2 regions of the Microbacterium sp. GW823-FHT02G05 genome follow, and region 2 is predicted to be linked to the other one. Evidence: predicted binding sites of a transcription regulator. Region 2 holds the regulator's gene; the other holds the start of a gene.

Region 1 (10,334 bases), on a different contig from region 2:
GCGACCCCCAGGCGATCCGCTTCCCGCGCGGACTCTCCCGGGCCTCCGACATGGCGAAGCACCGCTACGATTTCTCGTTCTCCGGTCTCAAGACCGCCGTCGCCCGCTGGGTCGAACAGCAGGAGGCGACGGGGGAGCCGGTGCCCGTCGCGGATGTCGCGGCGAGCTTCCGTGAGGCCGTCGTGGATGTGCTCGTGACGAAGGCGCTCGCAGCCTGCCGAGACCTCGGCGTTCCGCGCCTTCTGCTCGGCGGTGGCGTCATCGCGAACCGACGCCTGCGTGACGTCGCCTTGGAGCGGGCGGCAGAGGCCGGGGTGAGTGTGCGGATTCCCCCGCTGTCGCTGTGCACCGACAACGGAGCGATGATCGCAGGGCTCGCCGCAGAGCTCATCGCGTCGGGGCGTCGCCCGTCCACGCTCGCGTTCGGTGCCGACTCGACGCTGCCCGTCACTGAGATCCAGGTCGCGGAACGGGAGGTCGTCGATGTCGGATGACCGCGGCTACAGCCGCCTCCCCACCGCCCCGACGCCGGTCACGGTCGAGACGGGGCCCGACGCCGATCACATCGGATGGCAACCGGACGCGATCGTCGCGGGCGCCGCCGCAGGTTCCGGTGCGACGCCCGCTGTCGCATCCACCCCGCGGATCGGACCGTGGGCACTGTTGGCGGCCATTGTCGCGCTTGTGGCATCGTTCTTCGTAGGCTGGGGAATCCCGCTCGCGATCATTGCCATGGTCGCCTCGATCATCGCCCTGCGGCGACCGGTCGAGAACCGGGCACTCGCGATCTGGTCGCTTGTGCTCGCGGTGCTGGCCACGCTCTACAGCGCGGGCTGGCTGGTCTGGTACGCGTACGAGTTCAACATTCTGGGGTGATCATGTTCACCGAGGTCGAAGCAATGGAGCTTCGTGCCCTGCAGCATCGTGCCTATGGGCGCGGTGGTGCGCTCACCGACGCGGATGCCGCGCGCTTGCGCGAACTGGAGGCCCGCCGAATCGTCCCGACGCCTGAGCCCGGTTATGCAGAAGCGGAAACCGCCACGGCGCGCGGGGAGATCGCGGCGCGCGAGCGCGACGTTTCGAAGGACAGCGGCAACCTGCCCGCAGCCGGAGACGCGCCCGCGTCTGAGGATCTCTCCGACATCGCATCAGAGCCCTCGCACGCACCCGAGCCGTTCGCGGATCGCATCCGCCGACGCCTCGGCGACGGGCTGAAGGAGCTGAGCGCGAAGCCGTGGGCACGGCGTCCACGTGTGATCGTCGGTGCGCTGATCGGCGCACTGATGCTGGCGTTCGGGTTCGGTGTGGCCTTTCCTCGCACACCCGTCGTCGCGCTGCACGAGACGGCGGAACAGCAGGATCGGCGCGCGGCGATCGTCGCACAGTATGAGGACCTCGACGACGGCAGCCTCGCCCTCATCGCTGCGAAGGGCCTCGGAACGCTCTGGTACGCGACGTCGAGCGAGGAGCGGCTCCGGTGCGTGATCGTCGACAACAGCGATCTCATGCAGCAGCAGTGCCTGCGAGCGGGTGACGGATCCTCGGAGGCGCTGCAGGTCTTCCTGGATCCGGCCACTTCCGAGATCCCCGGCTACTTCGGTCAGATCGCCTTCTCGGCCGAGGGGCTGCCGATCGGTTCGCTGCAGGAGCTCACGGGCTTCACCCGCGTGAATGCCTCATTGCTCACGGAGGACGAGCAGCGCTTCTTCGACGGTCTGGTCGAGGAGGGGTATGCGCCCGGTGCGCAGATTCTCGGCTACCTGGACGATGAGCCTATCTGGCTCGCCTACTCCGGCGGAGGATCTCAGACCTGTCTGCTCTATGACGATCCGCTGAGTGAGCTGCAGGTGAGCTGCGATGAAGTCTCCGGTGTCATCACCGCCACGTCGGGAGACGGCGCGGCGGGGCCGGATGCGCGATTGCCGATCTCTTTCCGGACGGTCTCCGCGCAGACCGGGGAGTCCGTGCTGGTCGAGCTGTTCACGACGATCTACGGCGGTTCCTCGCTGACGATCACGCGGTCGGCGGATCATCCGCCGACCGCGTGGGGGCCGCGCATCGAGTGAGGCGCTATCTCGTGCGCTCGGGGTCCCGCGCCGGTGCGCCGAACCCGGAGCACCGACTCAGACCGCGACCCGCTCGCGGACGCCCTTCATCGCGATCGCGGTGATGACCGCGCCGGCGACCGCGACGATCGCCGCCCCGAGGAAGGCGGCAGAGTAGCCCTGGGTCAGTTCCGCGCGAGCGGGTTCCGCGCCCGCAATGCCGTAGGCGACCGCCGTGAGGATCGCCAGGCCGAGCGCGGAGCCGATCTGGTAGCTCGTGCTGACGAGCCCCGACGCCACTCCGGTCTCTGCGGCCGGGGCGGAGTTGATCGCGGTGCCCAGTGAGGGCACGAAGGCGAGCGACATGCCGAGCGCCGCCAGGAGTGAAGCAGGCAGGACGTCGACGCTGTAGCTGCCGTCCGGGCGCACGAAGGAGAGCCAGAACAGTCCGCCTGCCAACAGCACAAGGCCGCTGACGATCATCGACTTCGCGCCGAAACGCGCCTGCAGCCGCGGTGCCAGAGAGATCATCACGAGCACGACAAGGCCCGTCATGGGAAGGAGCGCTGCACCTGCGGCGAAGGCGCCGGCCCCCAGCACCTGCTGCAGGTAGAGGTTGAGGAAGAACCACATCGCGACCCAGGCGGCACCGAGGAGCAGCTGTGCGCTGTTCGCCGCGGCGAGTTGCGGTGCGCGAAGCAGACCGAGGCGCAGGAGCGGGTCGCTGCTGCGGGCCTGAATCACGAAGAAGACGACGAGCAGGATGACACCCGCGGCGAGCAGTCCGACCGTGGTGAGCGAGAACCAGCCGACCTCCGGCGCGTTGACGACGGCGTATACGAGGGCCGCGAGACCGATGGTCACAGTGATCGCGCCACTGAGGTTCACCGAGCCCCCTGTGCCCCGTGATCCCCGGGGAAGTGCGTTCGGGGTGAACGCGAGCACGAGCAGCGCAAGCGGCACCGTGATGTAGAACACCCAGGGCCAGCTCACGTACTCGGTCAGAACACCGCCGAGGAACACGCCGGCGGTGCCGCCAATGGGGGCGGCGGCTCCGTAGATCGCGAATGCCTTGGGCAGGTCGGATGTGCCGCCGAAGAGCATCATGAGAAGCGTGAGTGCGGCGGGTGCGATCAGCGCCGAACCTGCGCCCTGCACGGCGCGGCCGATGATCTCCATGGCGACGCCGTTCGCGGCTCCGGCCACGAGGGAGCCAACGATCAGGACGATCCAGCCGGTGACGAAGATCCTTCGTGCGCCGAAGACGTCAGAGAGGCGCCCGCCGAGCAGCAGCAGGCCACCGAACGCGACGACGTAGGCGTTGAAGACCCAGGACAGCGACTCCGGGGTGAAGCCCAGATCGCGCTGCATGTCGGGAAGGGCGACGCCGATGATCGACGTGTCCATGATGACGACGAACTGCGCAGTGGCGATGAGGGCCAGCCCGAGCCATCGTCGGGATGGGCGGATGGACGAAGGCGACGACATGAGAGTTCCTCCAGGTATCTGGTCGGGATGGGTGACCAGAGCAAGACTATACCTATAGGGGGTAGGGGTATTCAAAACATCGCAAACAAGTGCTGACGACCGTCCCGAGGAGTCGGAGTCGAGGGGTGGGAGCGGGTGCTAGGCGGTGCCGACGCGATCGGCGAGGATCGCGAGCCGCTTGCTGCCGACGCGCGCCAGGATCAGTGTGGCTGCCTTCGGACCCCGCAGTGTGAGCTTCTTCCGGAAGGCCGCGGGGTCGATGTCCACGCCGCGCTTCTTGATCTCCAGCGTTCCGATCTCGCCCGCCCGCAGTGCTGCGCTGATCGCCTTCGGGGTCACGGGCAGCACCTCGCGCACCCGGAACGACTGCACGAAGGGGCTCGTCAGCGCCGCATCCGACGTGAGGTAGGCGATGTGCTCGTCGAGCATCCCCGCCTCCAGCTGGCGAGCGACATCACCGATCAGCCGCGCGCGGATGACGGCGCCGTCCGGCTCGTGCAGGAACGCACCGAGCTCGCGCACCGGCGCGTCCTCGCTGTCCGCGGCGGCGGTCAGCTCGTGGGTGTGATCACCCCGTACGACCATCGCCGCGCGATGCACGCCGGGGCGCGCAAGCGCCCCCGACCACAGCACGAGCTCGACCACGCTGCCGTCGACACTCACCCACTGCGCTTCGCTCTCGGCGGGCAGCTGATCGCGGTCGTGCCCCGGTCCGAGCTTGATGCCGACGGGCATTCGCGTGGCGAGATCGAAGGCCCAGTCGAGGGAGGGGGAGTAGTCGGATGCAGCGACTCGACGCGTCTCGCTGTGTCCTGCCGTGCGCCGGGCGGGGTCCAGCCACACGGCGTCGATGCCGCTGAGGTCTGCGCTCTCAGCGGTGCCGTGCAGCACGGTCGCGTCGTCGCCGAAGGGGGCGAGGTTGAAGGCGGTGAGGGCGGCGGTGACCTCGTCGGCATCCACCGCTGTGACGCGGATCCCCGCGCCCGCGAAGGCCAGGGAGTCGCCGCCGATGCCGCAGCCGAGATCGGCGACGTGGGCGATGCTGGCTGCGCGCAGGCGCCCGGCGTGGCGTGCGGCGACGGCGAGACGCGTGGCCTGCTCGAGTCCTGCGCGGGTGAACAGCATCCGAGAGGCGAATTCGCCGAACTTCGCCCGTGCCTTCGCCCGGAGGTGCGCCTGCCCGACCACTGCGGCGACGACGTCGGGGCCGTGGCCCGCGGCACGCAGCGTCGAGACGGCCCGGGCGGCGGCGTCCGTCGTCTCCACCGTGCCGAGCGCATCCAGCAGGCGCAGGCCCTCGGGGGTGAGCAGGGCGGTGAGCTCAGACATTTCCACCGGATCAGCCTAGACCGGCAGGCGTGTGCGCCCATGGCGAAACGTTGGCACTCGCATTGCGTGAGTGCCAATGAAGCGCGTAAGGTGAGTGTTAGCACTCTCGGGTAGAGAGTGCGAATGACTTCCGATGTCTCTGTCATAGAAAGAGGTAGACCGTGTCGGTTTCCATCAAGCCGCTCGAGGACCGCATCGTCATCAAGCAGGTCGAGGCCGAGCAGACCACCGCGAGTGGCCTGGTCATCCCTGACACTGCCAAGGAGAAGCCCCAGGAGGGCGAGGTCGTGGCCGTGGGCCCCGGCCGCATCGACGACAACGGCAACCGTGTTCCGCTCGACGTCGCCGTTGGTGACCGCGTCCTGTACAGCAAGTACGGCGGCACCGAGGTGAAGTTCGGCGCCGACGAGTACCTCGTCCTCTCGGCACGCGACGTTCTGGCGGTCGTCGTCCGCTGACGACTGCTGCCGGCGAAGGGCTCGGATGCTACGGCATCCGGGCCCTTCGCCGTTTTTTCTCTACAGTTGTCAGATGACAACTGAGCTGCGCATCGGGTTCGCGTACACGGCAGCGGCGTACGTGCTGTGGGGATTCGTTCCGCTCTTCTTCGTCCTGCTCATCCCCACCGGCCCGTGGGAGATCGTCGCGATGCGCGTGCTGTTCTCGCTCGTGCTCTGCGTCCTCCTGCTGACCGTCACCCGCGGGTGGGCGGCGTTCCTCGCGATTCTGCGCGACCGCCGCCTGCGCTGGCTCACTCTTCTCGCGGGCGCGCTCATCTTCATCAACTGGCAGACCTACATCGTGGGCGTCGTCACCGATCGCGTTCTTGAGACCAGCCTCGGCTACTTCATGAACCCGATCCTCATCGTGCTCCTCGGTGTGATCGTGCTGCGCGAGCGCCTGCGGCCGCTGCAGTGGGTTGCCGTCGGTATCGCCGCCGTCGCGGTCGCAGTGACCGTGATCGGTTATGGAACGGTGCCGTGGATCGCCCTGCTGCTCGCCTTCTCGTTCGGCCTCTACGGACTCGTCAAGAAGAAGATCGGCCCCCGGGTGGATGCCGTCTCCGGTCTCACACTCGAGACCATGTGGCTCACGCCGGTCGCGATCATCGAACTCGTGATCGTCGCGATGACGACCGGCATCACCTTCGGAACGCTCGGATGGGGCCATGCCGCGCTGCTCGCCGCGACCGGCGTCGTGACCGCGGTGCCGCTGCTACTTTTCGCCGGGGGAGCGCGGCGGATTCCGCTGAGCATGGCCGGCATCCTGCAGTTCATCACGCCGATCATGATCTTCCTCATCGGCACGTTCCTTCTGCACGAGCCGATGCCGCCCGAGCGGTGGGCTGGCTTCATCCTGGTGTGGATCGCCGTGATGGTGTTCCTGCTCGATGTGCTCCTGAACAGCCGAAAAGGACGGCGGGCGGCACCGGTCGAACTCGTCTAGCAGAGCCCGGCGCACTCGGGGCAGATCGTTAACGCACCGAGACAATGCGTGAGCGTGGTTGTCATAGGGTGAGACCACCCGATAGTGGGCATCGTAAACAGTCCACGTTCATACACGCAAAGGAGCACCATGAACGCACTGAAGAACTCGCGCACCGCGAAGGTCTTCGCAGGCGTCGCGCTGATCGGCGCATCCGCCCTGGTGATTGCAGGCTGCAGCACACCCGGCACGGCGCCCGAGACCGGCGGTGGCGAGAAGCCTGCGACAGAGCTCGCACTCAAGCTCGGCTCGCTGCTCCCGCAGACCGGTTCGCTGTCCTTCCTCGGCCCGCCCATGGAGTCCGGTGTCGGTCTGGCCGTGCAGGAGATCAACGACGCCAAGGCCGGCGTCACGATCGAGATGCTCTCCGAAGACGAGGGCGACACCGACACGAAGGCGTACGAGACCTCGATCACCAAGCTGCAGAACGCCGGCGTCGCCGGCATCGTCGGTGCCGCGGCATCCGGTGTCTCCAAGCTGATCCTCGACGGAAACATCAACGCCGGCATCATCACTATCTCGCCGTCGAACACCTCGCCGGACTTCACGGCCTGGGACGACAACGGGCTGTACTTCCGCACCGCACCGAGCGACCTGCTTCAGGGTGAGGTGCTCGGCAACCTGATCGCCGAAGACGGCAAGAAGACGCTCGGCATCATCTACCAGAACGACGCATACGGCACCGGTCTGTTCGACGCGATCAAGACGACGTTCGAGAGCACGGGCGGCGAGGTCGTCGCAGACGCCTCGTTCAACGTCGGCGACGCACAGTTCGACGCGCAGGTCGCGACGATCACGGCCGCCAACCCGGACGCTGTGGCGATCGTCTCCTTCGACCAGTTCAAGACGATCGCACCGCTGCTGGTGAACGCCGGCATCACGGGCGACAAGTTCTACATGGTCGATGGCAACGTGTCGCAGTACGGCACCGACATCCCGGTCTCGCTCGAAGGCGCACAGGGCACCCGCCCCGGCCCGGAACTCGAGGACGACTTCACCGAGCGGCTCCAGGCTTTCTGGACCGGTGAGGGCAACGCCGAGGTCAAGGACTTCACCTACGCGGCAGAGGCCTACGACGCCGTCGTGCTGATGGCGCTGGCAGCGCTCGCCTCCGGCTCCACCGAAGGGCCGGAGATCGCCGCGAAGATGCAGGAAGTCTCCGGTGGCTCGGGTGACGGCACGCCGTGCACGAGCTTCGCCGACTGCGCGAAGATCATCAACGACGGTGGCGTCGCCGACTACGACGGCTACTCCGGCAAGGTCACCTTCGACGAGAACGGCGACCCGAAGGGTGCTGCGATCGGCATCTTCAAGTTCGGCGCCGACAACATGTACACCCGCGTGAACTGAGTTCCGCAACAGAAAGGCCCCGGATGCTCAGCATCCGGGGCCTTTCTCGTGGTGGTCTACTTCGCGACCAGCGTGGTCTCGAAGCTGTAGCGGTCGGGGCGGTAGCAGTGCAGGCCGAACTCGATCGCATGCCCTGAGCTGTCGAAGGCGATGCGCTCGACCGTGAGTACGGGGCCTCCTTCGTCGATGTCGAGCAGCTCGCTCTCGTCACCTTCGGCGCGGCGGGCACCGATCTTCTGCTTCGCGACGCGGATCGCCGCACCCCGACTCAGCATGATCTGGTACAGGCCGCGCTCTTCCAGCTGTGCGGTGGGAACGTCGGCGAACTCGATGGGCAGGTAGTTCTCCAGCACAGCGACGGGAGAACCGTCCATGCTGCGCTGGCGCCGGAGGTAGACGACGTCGGTGCCGCGCGGAACGCCGAGTGCGGTCGCGACATCCTCGGAGGCGGGGACGATCTCGCGCTGGAGCACTCTCGTGCCGGGTTCGTGGTTCGCGCTTTTGAGGTCTTCGTAGAGACTCGTGAGCTCGACCTGTCGGGTGACCTGCCCCTGCACGACCTGCGTGCCCACACCACGGCGCCGCACGAGCAGTCCCTTGTCGACGAGGTCCTGGATGGCTCGACGAACGGTTGGTCGGGAGAGTCCGAGTCGCTGTGCGATCGCGATCTCGTTCTCGAGGCGCGCGCCGGTCGGAATCGTGCCCGCGTGGATCGCCGATTCGAGGCGGCTGGAGATCTGGTAGTAGAGGGGGACGGGGCCCGTCCGATCGAGGTCGTAGAACAACTCGTCCGGCCAATAGGTCTCGTCGGCTGCCATCTCGTGTCCTCCGGTCGTCAGCCCCGAGGTGGGGCTATATGTGCCGACAACATTACCTGTACGAGCAAATGCCTCTTATGCCTTATGTGTTATTGTTAGGACATTAGCGAGGCTGATCGAGTCTCGTCGAAGAGAGAGCTGTGCACGGAGTATGACTGAGAAGAGCCAAGCCCCTGATGCCCTTGTGCTGGGGCGCCTCGGAGTGGACCTCTATCCCCTCCAGTCCGGCATCGGCCTCGAGGATGTCGAGACATTCGGAAAGTACCTCGGCGGCAGCGCGGCCAACGTCGCGGTTGCCGCAGCGCGCCACGGCAACGCCGCAGCGCTGGTCTCCCGGGTGGGGGATGACCCCTTCGGACGCTACCTCCTGCGCGAACTGGCACGGCTCGGCGTCGATGCCCGCCAGGTGACGACGGACCCGACGCTGAAGACGCCGATCACCTTCTGCGAGATCTACCCGCCCGACGACTTCCCGCTGTACTTCTACCGTGAGCCGAAGGCGCCCGATCTGAACCTGAGCGCGGCGCAGCTCGACCTGACCGCGGTCCGCGATGCCGGAGTTCTGTGGTTCACCGTCACGGGGCTGACGCAGGAGCCGAGCCGGGCCGTGCACCACGAGGCGCTTGCACTTCGCGCCGGACGCCGCCACACCGTGATCGACCTGGACTACCGCCCGATGTTCTGGGAGGACGCCGCTCAGGCGACGGAGCAGATCTCTGCCGTCCTGGGGCAGGTCACTGTCGCCGTCGGAAACCGCGAAGAGTGCGAGGTCGCCGTCGGCGAAACCGAACCGCACCGTGCGGCAGACGCGCTGCTTGAACGGGGCGTCGAACTCGCGATCGTGAAGCAGGGACCCAAGGGCGTTCTCGCGAAGACCCGGGAGGAGTCGGTCGAGGTGCCGCCGCACTTCGTCGATGTGGTCAATGGACTCGGGGCAGGCGATGCCTTCGGCGGCGCGCTCATCCACGGCCTGCTGCAGGGGTGGGATCTGCGTCGGATGCTGCGCTACGCCAACGTCGCCGGAGCGATCGTCGCGTCGCGACTGGAGTGCTCGACCGCCATGCCGACGCCCGCTGAGGTCGATGTGATCCTCGCAGAAGGAGCTTGAGATGCGAACGATTCCCGATCGCGCGGCCTTCGCCGCGCTGCGTGACCTGCGCGCCGAACTGCCCTCTGCCATCGGGCAGGCGCTCGCGAAGCGTCAGCGCCGTGACCTCCTGAAGGGGGATGGGCGGCTGTTCATCGTCGCCGCGGACCATCCGGCCCGTGGCGCCCTCGCGGTCGGCGACGACCCGAGTGCGATGGCGCACCGTGGTGACCTGCTCGAGCGTCTCGCGATCGCCCTGAGTCGTCCGGGCGTCGATGGCGTTCTCGGCACGCCCGACATCATCGATGACCTCGCGGTCATGGGGCTGCTCGATGACAAGATCGTGGTGGGCTCGATGAACCGCGGCGGGCTGCGCGGCGCGTCCTTCGAGATGGACGACCGCTTCACCGCCTACGACGTGCCCTCCATGGTCTCCGCGGGCATCGACTTCGCCAAGACGCTCATGCGCATCAACCTGAATGACGCGGCGACGGCGCGCACGCTCGAGCAGACCGCACGTGTGGTCACCGAGGCCGCGGCCGCGCAGCTTCCGATCATGCTCGAGCCGTTCATGAACGACTGGGTCGACGGGCGGGCCGTCAATGACCTCTCCACGGACGCCGTCATCCAGTCGGTCGCGATCGCCGCCGGGCTCGGGGGCAGCAGCGCCTACACCTGGATGAAGCTTCCCGTCGTCGCCGAGATGGAGCGGGTGATGGAAGCGACGACCAT
Region 2 (10,334 bases):
GTGATCTGCTCGCCGAGGCGCACACGGCGCACGACGGCCGCGTGCTTCGCCTCCGGCCCGGTGAGGGTCACGATGTCGCCGACAGCAGCAGCGGAGGCATCCGCAGTGACGAAGTGCAGAGCCATGGCTCAGGAGTTCCGGAAGCGGTCGCGCAGCTTCGAGAACAGCCCCTGGTGGAACTCGGCGAGCTTGGGCGCCGGTGCCTTCGAAGTGCGGGCGAAATCTTCGATCAGCTTGCGCTGCTTCGAGTCCAGACGCGTAGGCGTCACGACCTGCACACCGACCCGCAGGTCGCCGCGCTGGGTGCCGCGCAGGGGCGTGACACCGCGGTTCTTGATCGTGAGGACGTCACCGGACTGCAGACCCGCGCGGATCTCCAGATCGACCGCTCCGTCCAGCCCCTCAATCGTGGTCGTCGTACCGAGGATCGCATCGCTCATCGCCACCTCTAGCGTCGCGAGCAGATCGTCGCCCTCGCGGCTGAACGTCGGGTGCGGAGCGACGCTGACCTCGATGTACAGGTCGCCGCTGGGCCCACCGCCCCGGCCCACCTCACCAGAGCCCGGAAGCTGCAGACGCAGGCCGTCCTCGACTCCCGCCGGGATGTCGAGCGCGACCGTGCGGCGCGAGCGCACACGGCCCTGGCCGCTGCACGTCGCACACGGGTAGGGAATCGTCGTTCCGTAGCCCTCGCACGAGCCGCAGGGCTGCGTCGTGATGACGTTGCCGAGGAGGCTCCGCACCTGCTGCTGCACGTGACCGCTTCCCTTGCAGATATCGCAGGTGACCGGCGACGTGCCCTCCTGGCAGCAAGAGCCCTGACACGTCTCACACAGAACCGCGGTGTCGACCTCGATGTCCTTGTGCACGCCGAACACGACATCGCCGAGCTCCAGGCTGATGCGAACGAGGGCGTCCTGGCCGCGTTCACGACGCGACCGCGGTCGGGCCGTGCGACCGCCACCGCCCGCCCCGAAGAACGTCTCGAAGATGTCGCCGAAGCCACCGAAATTGCCGAAGTTGCCGCCGGCGGAGTCGCCGCCCATGTCGTAGCGGCGACGCGACTCGGCGTTGCTGAGCACGTCGTAGGCGTGCGTCACGAGCTTGAAGCGTTCAGCCGCATCCTCACCGGGATTCACATCCGGGTGCAGCTGGCGCGCCAGCTTGCGATACGCCTTTTTGATCTCTTCCTCGGTCGCCTCGCGAGAGACTCCAAGGATCTCGTAGTGATCAGCCACTTCTCCCTTTCCAACGCCCCGGCACGCGGGGCCGTCTCACGTGCCGCTCAGCGGCCCGTCTCGTCGTCTTCGAGCATCCGCGACAGGTAGCGGGCGACGGCCCGCGCTGCGGCGAAGTTGCTCGGATAGTCCATGCGCGTCGGCCCCATGACCCCGACGCGTGCCGTTCCCCCGTGTGTCTGATAGTCGCTCGCGACGATCGAGGCCTCGGGCAGGCCGAAAGCCTCGTTCTCTGCGCCGATGCTCGCCGCAAGGCCGTGCTCATCGGCGACCATCTCACGCATCAGACGCAGGAGAGTCACCTGCTCTTCGATCGCCTCCAGCAGCGGATGGATGCTGCCGCGGAAGTCCTGCTCCCGTCGTGCCAGCGTCGCAGCCCCGGCCATCACGAGGCGCTCCTGCCGGAACTCCGCGAGTTCTTCGCCGATCGCCTTCGCCAGCGCCGACATCGCCGCGGTCGTGCGGGCCGGACCGACTTCGTTCTGCAGCGCCGTGAGGCACTCGGAACCATCGCGCACCGAGCTGCCGGTCAACGTGCCCGTCAGTCGTATCCGCAACGCGGTGAGGTCGGCCTCGTCGAGGTCGACGGGCAACGGCACGATGCGTTGCGAAACCCCGCCCGCGTCGGTCACGAGAATCACCAGCAGGCGGTTGGGCGCCAGCGATACGAGCTCGACATGCGTCACGTGCGCACGCGCGAACGACGGGTACTGCGCCAGGGCGACCTGCCCGGTGAGCTGGGTGAGGACGCGCACGGTGCGGATCATCAGATCGTCGAGGTCGGTCGGTTCGGTGAGAAAGCTCGAGATCGCGGAGCGTTGCGCCGTCGAGAGCGGCCGTACCTGCGCGAGATGATCGACGAAGACGCGATAGCCCTTGTCGGTGGGGACGCGGCCCGATGAGGTGTGGGGGGCCGTGATCAGCTCTTCGTCTTCGAGCAGCGCCATATCGTTGCGGATGGTGGCCGCGGAGACGCCGAAGGAGTGACGCTCGACGATGGACTTGCTACCAACCGGCTCGTGGGATGCCACGTAGTCCTGCACGATCGCACGGAGAACCTGCAGACCTCGTTCGCTGACCATCGCCCCTCCTCTCGGGTGCTCTCCGACCGCAGGAGCGCATTGGCACTCCCCACCTCTGAGTGCCAATCTTAGCGCGCGGTGCTGGACACTGGCCGAGCCGACGCGCCTACCCCTACGATGTGGCCATGAGCCCCCAGCGCCCGCGTGTCCGCTTGTCGACAGGAGAGATCGAGGGAGAGAGCCGCGGCGGAATCGACCGATTCCTCGGGATCCCCTACGCCGCACCCCCGTTCGGCGAGCGTCGTTTCGCAGAACCTCAGCCGCCCGAGCCCTGGAGCGGCGTTCGCGATGCCCGCGCTTTCGGCGCGACGCCACCGCAGCGTCCGTATCAGGGGCGCCTGCAGGCTCTGCTGCCCACGGTGACCATCGCCGGAGAGGACGTGCTGACGGTGAACGTCTGGGCACCACGCGACGCGCAGAATCTCCCCGTCGTGTTCTGGCTGCACGGCGGCGCCTTCGAGCGCGGCACGACGGCGCTTCCGCTCTATGACGGGAGCGCGTTCGCGCGAGACGGCGTCATCTTCGTCTCGGCCGGGTACCGTCTCGGCGCGGAGGGCTTCTCCGTTCTCGAAGGCGCACCGCGCAACCTCGGGCTCTCGGATGCCGCATGCGCTCTGCGCTGGACGCACGAGGAGATCGCGGCATTCGGCGGCGACCCAACCCGCATCACGGTCATGGGCGAGTCCGCTGGCGGCGCGCTCGCTGCCGCGCTGCTCGCACGGCCGGATTCCGCCGAGATCCCGGCGGCGCTGATCGTGCAGAGCGGCCCCCTCTCGGCCGACAGCCCGACGAAGGCGGGACGCGTGACCGCAGCACTCGCGAAACGACTCGGCGTGTCCGCGACCGTCGAAGACTTCCGCGCCCTCACCCCTGACCAGCTTCTCGACGCGCGCCAGGCGCAGTCCGCCGGAAGCACACCCCTGCGAGGGGCGCCCGGGTACCTGCTGTGCCTCGACGCGACCTCACTCCCACGCTCGCCGGAGGAGGCTCTGCGCGAGGCGCAGATTCCTGTGCTGATCGGCACGAACACCGACGAGTACCGCCTCTGGTTCGCGCCCGAAGCCCTCTCCCGCATCCGTCCCCTCCAGCTGCTGCTCGCGCGCCTCGCCCTCGGAATCTCGCGATCTGCCGTGCGCGCATACCGCCGCGAGTTTCCCGAAGCGACGACCGGCGAGATCTTCGGACAGCTCGCAACGGATGTCCTGCTCCGGGCACCTGCCCTCCGCGCGGCCGGTGCGAGAACCACCGTGACGTGGGTATACGAGTTCGCCTGGACGACACCACTGCACGATCTCGGCGCTGCCCACGCACTCGAACTGGGCTTCGTCTTCGACGCGCTGCAGACGGATCACGCGATTCGCCTCGCCGGTCCGGAGGCACCGCAGGCTCTTGCCCAGCAGATGCACGGCGACTGGGTGCGCTTCGTCCTCGCCGCCGAACCCGTCTGGCAGCCGTACGCGGCGCACTCGCGGATCACCCGTGTCTACGACAATGAGATCCGTGACATCCCTGCTCGTCGCACCGCCGCCCTCGATCTGCTGCCGACAGCGCGGTCACGCTGAGCCGCGCTCGGCTCAGTCAGTGAGAGCGCGGACGACCGCGTCAGCGAGCAGCCGTCCGCGAAGGGTCAGCACGACCGTGCCGCGCAGAGCGGACGCCGGATCGATCAAGCCGTCTGCGATGAGCCCCGCCACCTTGGTGCGGTGCGTCGCGGAGAGCACATCGATCGGCAGGCCCTCGGCCATTCGAGAGCGCAACAGCACGCGCTCGAGCGTCACAGCGGTGGCATCCGGACGCTCCTGGCCCGCCGCCGGCGATTCACCCGCAGCGAGGCGTGTCGCGTACGCGGCGGGATGCTTGACGTTCCACCACCGCAGGCCGGCCACATGACTGTGCGCGCCGGGGCCGAAGCCCCACCAGTCGGTCCCCCGCCAGTACGCGCTGTTGTGTCGCGACTCCTGCTCAGGCGTCCGCGCCCAGTTGCTGACCTCATACCAGGACAAACCGGCATCCCCGAGCATCCGATCGGCCAGCTCGTACATGTCGGCCTGCAGATCATCGTCCGGTGCGGGAACTTCGCCGCGGCGGATCTGCCGGGCGAGTTTCGTCCCGTCCTCGATGATGAGGGCGTAGGCAGAGATGTGATCCGGAGCCAGTTCCAACGCGGTCTCAAGGGACAGTCGCCAGTCTTCCAGTGACTCCCCGGGTGCGCCGTAGATGAGGTCCACGCTCACGTCGAATCCGGCAGCACGGGCGGCCTCGACGGCGGTGCGCACGTTCTCGGGTCGGTGCGTACGATCGAGCGCGGCGAGCACGTGCGGCACCGCCGACTGCATGCCGACCGACATGCGGGTGACACCGGCGCGTGCGAGCTCAGCCGCCACTTCGGGCGTGACCGTGTCCGGGTTCGCCTCGACCGTGACCTCCGCGCCGGGGCGGATCCCGAAGGCCTCGACAGCGGCGCGCAGCATCCGCCCCAGATCTCCCGCGGGAAGCAGGGTCGGGGTGCCGCCGCCGAAGAAGACCGTGTCGAGTGGACGCAACGCCCCCGCCTCATCGAGGACCGCACGGGCGAGCGCGATCTCGGAGATGAGAGTGTCGGCGTAGGTGTCCTGGCGGGCGCCCTGGAGTTCAGACGAGGTGTACGTGTTGAAGTCGCAGTACCCGCAGCGCACGCGACAGAAGGGCACATGGAGGTAGGCCGAGAACGGTGCGTCCGCGTCGATGCGCAGATCCGCGGGGAGGCGCCCATCCGTCGGTGCGGGATCTCCCTGGGGCAGTGCTCCGGCCATCAGAGCGGAGTCGCGTACAGCGGCGAGATCGCACGAAGATAGCGCGCGAAGAGCTCGCGGCGGCGGCGCTTCACGAGTGCCGGAAGCACCCGGTAAAGAAGACCGACCGGAGCATCGAACGCTCGCACGGTGAACCACACCTCGTCCGTGTCTTCACGCCACTGCAGGTCGAACGACTCCTCGCCGCTGACGACGGAATCCCCCACCGTGCCGAGAACGAAGCCGATGTGGCGGCGCTCCTCCGTGACCGAGATCACACGAAGCTCCGCGTCCGCACGCATCCCGCCGACGCGCCCGTCCAGGCGGATCGTCATTCCGGGACCGACGAACGGCGTGCCCTCGGCGTCGAAGCGCTGTTCGACGTCGCGCGTGCTCGGCGCGATGGGCGTGCCCTCCTCATCGAAGGTGACCCCCGCGTAGGCCGGTCCGGCAGCAGGGCGGACATCCTGCAGAGTGAGTCCTGCCGCACGCTGGGCGGTCCAGGACAGCAGCGCCTCACCGGCGATCTGGAATCGCTCCTCGCCGCTGCCGATGCGCCACGATTCCTCCGCAGGAATGCTGTGCTCCGGCGGATACTGCATCAGATCCGGCGCATGAGTGGCACCGACGGCGGCATAGTCCACCGTCCCAGCTCGGAATGTTCCGCGACGCATGTTCTCCAGAATACTTGGGCTCACCTGAGCAGACACCGGACACGCGGCCCGACGTCGAGGACGTCAGGCCGCGCCCCTGTCACTTCTTGTCTTTGCCTTCGACGTCGCCCGACAGCGCGGCGATGAACGCCTCCTGCGGAACCTCGACGCGGCCGACCATCTTCATGCGCTTCTTGCCCTCCTTCTGCTTCTCGAGGAGCTTGCGCTTACGGCTGATGTCACCGCCATAGCACTTGGCGAGGACGTCCTTGCGCAGGGCGCGGATGGTCTCACGGGCGATGATGCGGGCACCGATCGCCGCCTGGATCGGCACTTCGAAGTTCTGACGCGGGATGAGCTTGCGCAGACGCTCGGTCATGAGCGTGCCGTAGGCGTAGGCCTTGTCACGGTGCACGATCGCGCTGAAGGCGTCGACCTTGTCTCCCTGCAGCAGCACGTCGACCTTCACGAGGTCGGCCGTCTGCTGGCCCGCGGGCTCGTAGTCGAGGCTCGCGTAGCCCTGCGTCTTCGACTTCAGGTGATCGAAGAAGTCGAAGACGATCTCACCGAGCGGCATGTTGTAGCGCAGCTCGACGCGCTCTTCGCTGAAGTACTCCATGCCCAGAAGCGACCCTCGGCGCGACTGGCAGAGTTCCATGACCGTTCCGACGTAGTCCTTCGGCAGCAGGATCGCGACCTTCACCACGGGCTCTGCCACCGAGGCGACCCGCCCGTCCGGGTACTCGCTCGGGTTCGTCACGGTGACCTTCTCACCGGTGTCGGTCGTGACCTCGTAGATCACGCTCGGCGCCGTCGTGATGAGATCCAGGCCGAACTCGCGGCTCAGACGCTCGGTGATGATCTCGAGGTGCAGCAGACCGAGGAAACCACAGCGGAAGCCGAAGCCGAGTGCGACGGATGTCTCGGGCTCGTAGACGAGCGATGCATCTGACAGCTTGAGCTTGTCGAGTGCCTCACGCAGATCCGCGTAGTCACTGCCGTCGATCGGGTACAGCCCCGAATAGACCATGGGCTTCGGGTCGGTGTAGCCGGGAAGCGACTCCTCCGCCGGCTTTCGCAGCGTTGTGACGGTGTCGCCGACCTTCGACTGGCGCACATCCTTCACACCGGTGATCAGGTAGCCGACCTCACCGACGCCGAGCCCCTTCGTGGGGATCGGCTCGGGGCTGGACACACCGATCTCAAGGAGTTCGTGCGTGGCACGTGTCGACATCATCTGGATGCGCTCGCGCGGCTCCAGCTTGCCGTCGACCATTCGCACGTACGTGACCACACCGCGGTACGAGTCGTACACGGAGTCGAAGATCATGGCGCGCGCCGGAGCATCCGGGTCGCCCTTCGGTGCAGGGATCTGCTCGACGATGCGGTCGAGCAGGTCTTCGACGCCGACACCGGTCTTGCCCGAGACGCGGAGGACGTCGTCGGGGTGACCGCCGATGAGCGAGGCGAGCTCCTTCGCGAACTTCTCGGGGTCGGCCGCCGGCAGATCGATCTTGTTCAGCACAGGGATGATGTGCAGGTCGTTCTCGAGAGCAAGGTAGAGGTTCGCCAGGGTCTGGGCTTCGATGCCCTGCGCCGCGTCGACGAGGAGGATCGCGCCCTCACAGGCCGCAAGCGAACGGGACACCTCGTACGTGAAGTCCACGTGGCCCGGGGTGTCGATCATGTTGAGTGCGAAGGTCTCACCGCCCGCAGACCAGGGCATGCGCACCGCCTGGCTCTTGATCGTGATGCCGCGCTCGCGCTCGATGTCCATGCGGTCGAGGTACTGCGCCCGCATGTCACGGTCAGAGACGACACCGGTGATCTGGAGCATCCGGTCGGCAAGAGTCGATTTGCCGTGGTCGATGTGCGCGATGATGCAGAAATTGCGGATCTGCGCAGGCGGCGTTGCAGCCGGACTCAGGGGGGTGGAAGCACGTGGTGACATATCCAATCCAGAGTACCGTGGCGCGGCGTCAACCTCGATTCCAAGAGAGAAGTGATAGTGTCCCCAAGGTTGCGATGGCACTGAGTGTCATCTTCGCCATGACTCAGTAACGTCCTCGCAGCGAGTCTGCAACGTCGCCGACTCGTCACAGGGCTTGTACCTACAAGTACCCATTCTCAGCGCGTTATCGGCGATCCCGATGACGTCTGTGAGAGAGAAAGAACATCCACCTTGATCAAGTACCTGTTGCGCCGCCTGTTCGGTTGGTTGCTCATGATCGTGGTGGCGACCAACATCACGTACTTCCTCGCGTGGGGTTTCCTTGACCCGCGCAGCAACTTCGTCGGCCGCCGCCCACCCGCAACCGAAGAGCAGATCGTTCAGACGCTCACGCCGCGAAATCTGAGCGACACTGTTCCCCTCGCCGAACGGTGGTGGAACTGGTTCAGCGGGATCATCTTCCGCTGGGACTGGGGCGTCAGCCCCGTCGGGCAGTCGGTCAACGATCAGGTCGCGTATCGCATGTGGGTCAGCGCGGAACTCGTGCTCGGCGCGACGATCATCACGACGATCCTCGGCATCGCGATCGGTGTGTACACGGCATCGCGCCAGTACAAGCTCGCCGACCGCATCGGTCAGGCCACCTCGATCATCACGATGAACATCAACATCGTCGTGGCCGCGCTCGGCATCGTGCTGCTCGCGATCAACATCAACGACCTCGCCGGCTTCCGCATCTTCTACGTGACGGGCTCATCATCCAAGGGCGTCACCGGGTTCTTCCCCGTCCTCATAGATGCCTTGCAGCACCTGATCCTGCCGACGATCGCCCTCGTGCTGGTCGGCTATGCGAGTATCCACTTCTTGCAGCGCTCGCTGCTGCTGGACAACATCAACGCGGACTATGTGCGCACCGCGAGGGCGAAGGGTCTGACGAAGCAGCAGGCGATCCGCAAGCACGCTCTGCGCACGTCCCTCATTCCCGTCGCCACGCAGGTCGCCTTCACGATCCCGGCCGTCTTCACCGGCGCGATCCTGACCGAGACGATCTTCGCCTGGAACGGCATGGGCCGATACTTCATCGATGCCCTGAGCAAGAACGACATCCACGCCACTGTGGCCATCGCGGCGTTCGGCGCCGTCCTGACGGCGATCGGCGCGATTCTCGCCGACATCACCGTCGTGGTCCTCGATCCCCGAGTGCGGGTGAGCTGACATGACTGACGAGAAGATCATCGATTCCGCGGATGCCGCAGCTGTCGCCACTGCTCCCGCACCGCGTCGCCGCATGTCGAAGTGGGAACTGTACTCGAAGCGCTTCATGCGCAACAAGCCGGCCGTGGTGGGTGTGTTCATCTTCATCGCGCTGGTGCTGTTCGCGATCATCGGCCCGCTCGTGGCCCGCTACGACCACATCGAGCTCGACTTCCTCAACATCGGCACTCCCCCGTCGGCAGAGCACTGGTTCGGCACCACGAGCGCCGGAAACGACACCTTCGCGCAGGTCGCAATCGGCCTGCAGCGTTCACTGCTCATCGCACTCATCGTCTCGATCGGCACGACCGTGCTGTCCGCACTCGTTGGCACGGCCGCGGCCTACTTCGGCGGTCTCGTCGAGCGCACGACGCTGCTCGTCATCCACTTCCTGATGGTGATCCCGGTCTTCCTGATCCTGTCGCTCGTCTCGAACGACGCGGGCGGTGACTGGCGGGTGATCTCGCTGATCATGGTGCTCACCGGCTGGTTCTTCCCGGCGCGCGTCATCTGGACCGTCTCGCTCTCGCTGCGCGAGCGCGAGTACGTGCACGCCGCTCGGTACATGGGCGTTCCCGGCATGAAGATCGTGATGCGCCACCTGCTGCCGAACATCGGCTCGCTGCTCGTGATCAACTTCACCCTCGGCGTCGTCACCGCCGTCATGACCGAGACCGGCCTGTCGTTCCTCGGCTTCGGCGTGAAGATCCCGGATGTCTCGCTGGGCTCCCTCATCGGCTCGGGCGCCAACACGATCACGAGTGCACCCTGGCTGTTCTACTTCCCGGCCGGTGCGCTCACCCTGCTCACCGTGTCAATGGCTTTGATCGCCGACGGCCTGCGCGATGCACTCGACCCGACCTCGGCTGCAGGAGGACGCGCATGACCGCCCCCATTCTCTCCGTCCGTGACCTCAAGGTCAGTTTCGCCTCCGAAGCAGGTCGAGTGGATGCCGTGCGCGGCGTCTCCTTCGATCTCGAAGAGGGCCGCACCCTCGGCATCGTCGGTGAATCCGGATCCGGCAAGTCGGTCACGTCGCTCGCGATCATGGGCCTGCTCGACGAGAACGCCAAGGTCACAGGCTCGATCATGTTCGACGGACAGGAGCTTCTCGGCAAGACCGACAAGCAGCTCTCCGCCATCCGCGGCAACGGCATCGCCATGATCTTCCAGGATCCGCTGACGTCTCTCACGCCCGTGTTCACGGTCGGCGACCAGCTGGTCGAAGCGCTCACCGTGCACAAGAGCATGTCGCGCACGGATGCCTGGAACCGCGGTATCGAGTTGCTGCGCCTCGTCGGCATCCCCAGCCCTGAGCGCCGCATGAAGTCGTTCCCGCATGAGTTCTCGGGCGGTATGCGCCAGCGCGTCGTCATCGCGATCGC

Evidence for each region. The regulator HrcA, encoded in region 2, represses chaperone genes, less so after heat shock. The targets are predictions, from matches to a motif close to TTNGCACTCGNNNNNNNCGAGTGCNAA.
Region 1: a site for HrcA is predicted at 4,913-4,939, ahead of groES (co-chaperone GroES). Genes of this name have one in related genera too.

What each region holds. Positions count from the first base shown of each region.
Region 1 is NZ_JBXAJK010000001.1:1,441,954-1,452,287, forward strand. It holds gene tsaD (tRNA (adenosine(37)-N6)-threonylcarbamoyltransferase complex transferase subunit TsaD) at 1-494, shown strand, start outside; gene AC1REM_RS06890 (hypothetical protein) at 484-876, shown strand; gene AC1REM_RS06895 (hypothetical protein) at 873-2,066, shown strand; gene AC1REM_RS06900 (MFS transporter) at 2,124-3,533, opposite strand; gene AC1REM_RS06905 (class I SAM-dependent methyltransferase) at 3,672-4,868, opposite strand; gene groES (co-chaperone GroES) at 5,024-5,320, shown strand; gene rarD (EamA family transporter RarD) at 5,394-6,308, shown strand; gene AC1REM_RS06920 (ABC transporter substrate-binding protein) at 6,438-7,697, shown strand; gene AC1REM_RS06925 (GntR family transcriptional regulator) at 7,754-8,515, opposite strand; gene iolC (5-dehydro-2-deoxygluconokinase) at 8,667-9,623, shown strand; gene AC1REM_RS06935 (Cgl0159 family (beta/alpha)8-fold protein) at 9,625-10,334, shown strand, end outside.
Region 2 is NZ_JBXAJK010000002.1:206,804-217,137, reverse strand. It holds gene AC1REM_RS10945 (16S rRNA (uracil(1498)-N(3))-methyltransferase) at 1-125, opposite strand, end outside; gene dnaJ (molecular chaperone DnaJ) at 129-1,238, opposite strand; gene hrcA (heat-inducible transcriptional repressor HrcA) at 1,286-2,320, opposite strand; gene AC1REM_RS10930 (carboxylesterase/lipase family protein) at 2,446-3,882, shown strand; gene hemW (radical SAM family heme chaperone HemW) at 3,895-5,112, opposite strand; gene AC1REM_RS10920 (DUF1990 domain-containing protein) at 5,112-5,765, opposite strand; gene lepA (translation elongation factor 4) at 5,845-7,695, opposite strand; gene AC1REM_RS10910 (ABC transporter permease) at 7,927-8,910, shown strand; gene AC1REM_RS10905 (ABC transporter permease) at 8,912-9,835, shown strand; gene AC1REM_RS10900 (ABC transporter ATP-binding protein) at 9,832-10,334, shown strand, end outside.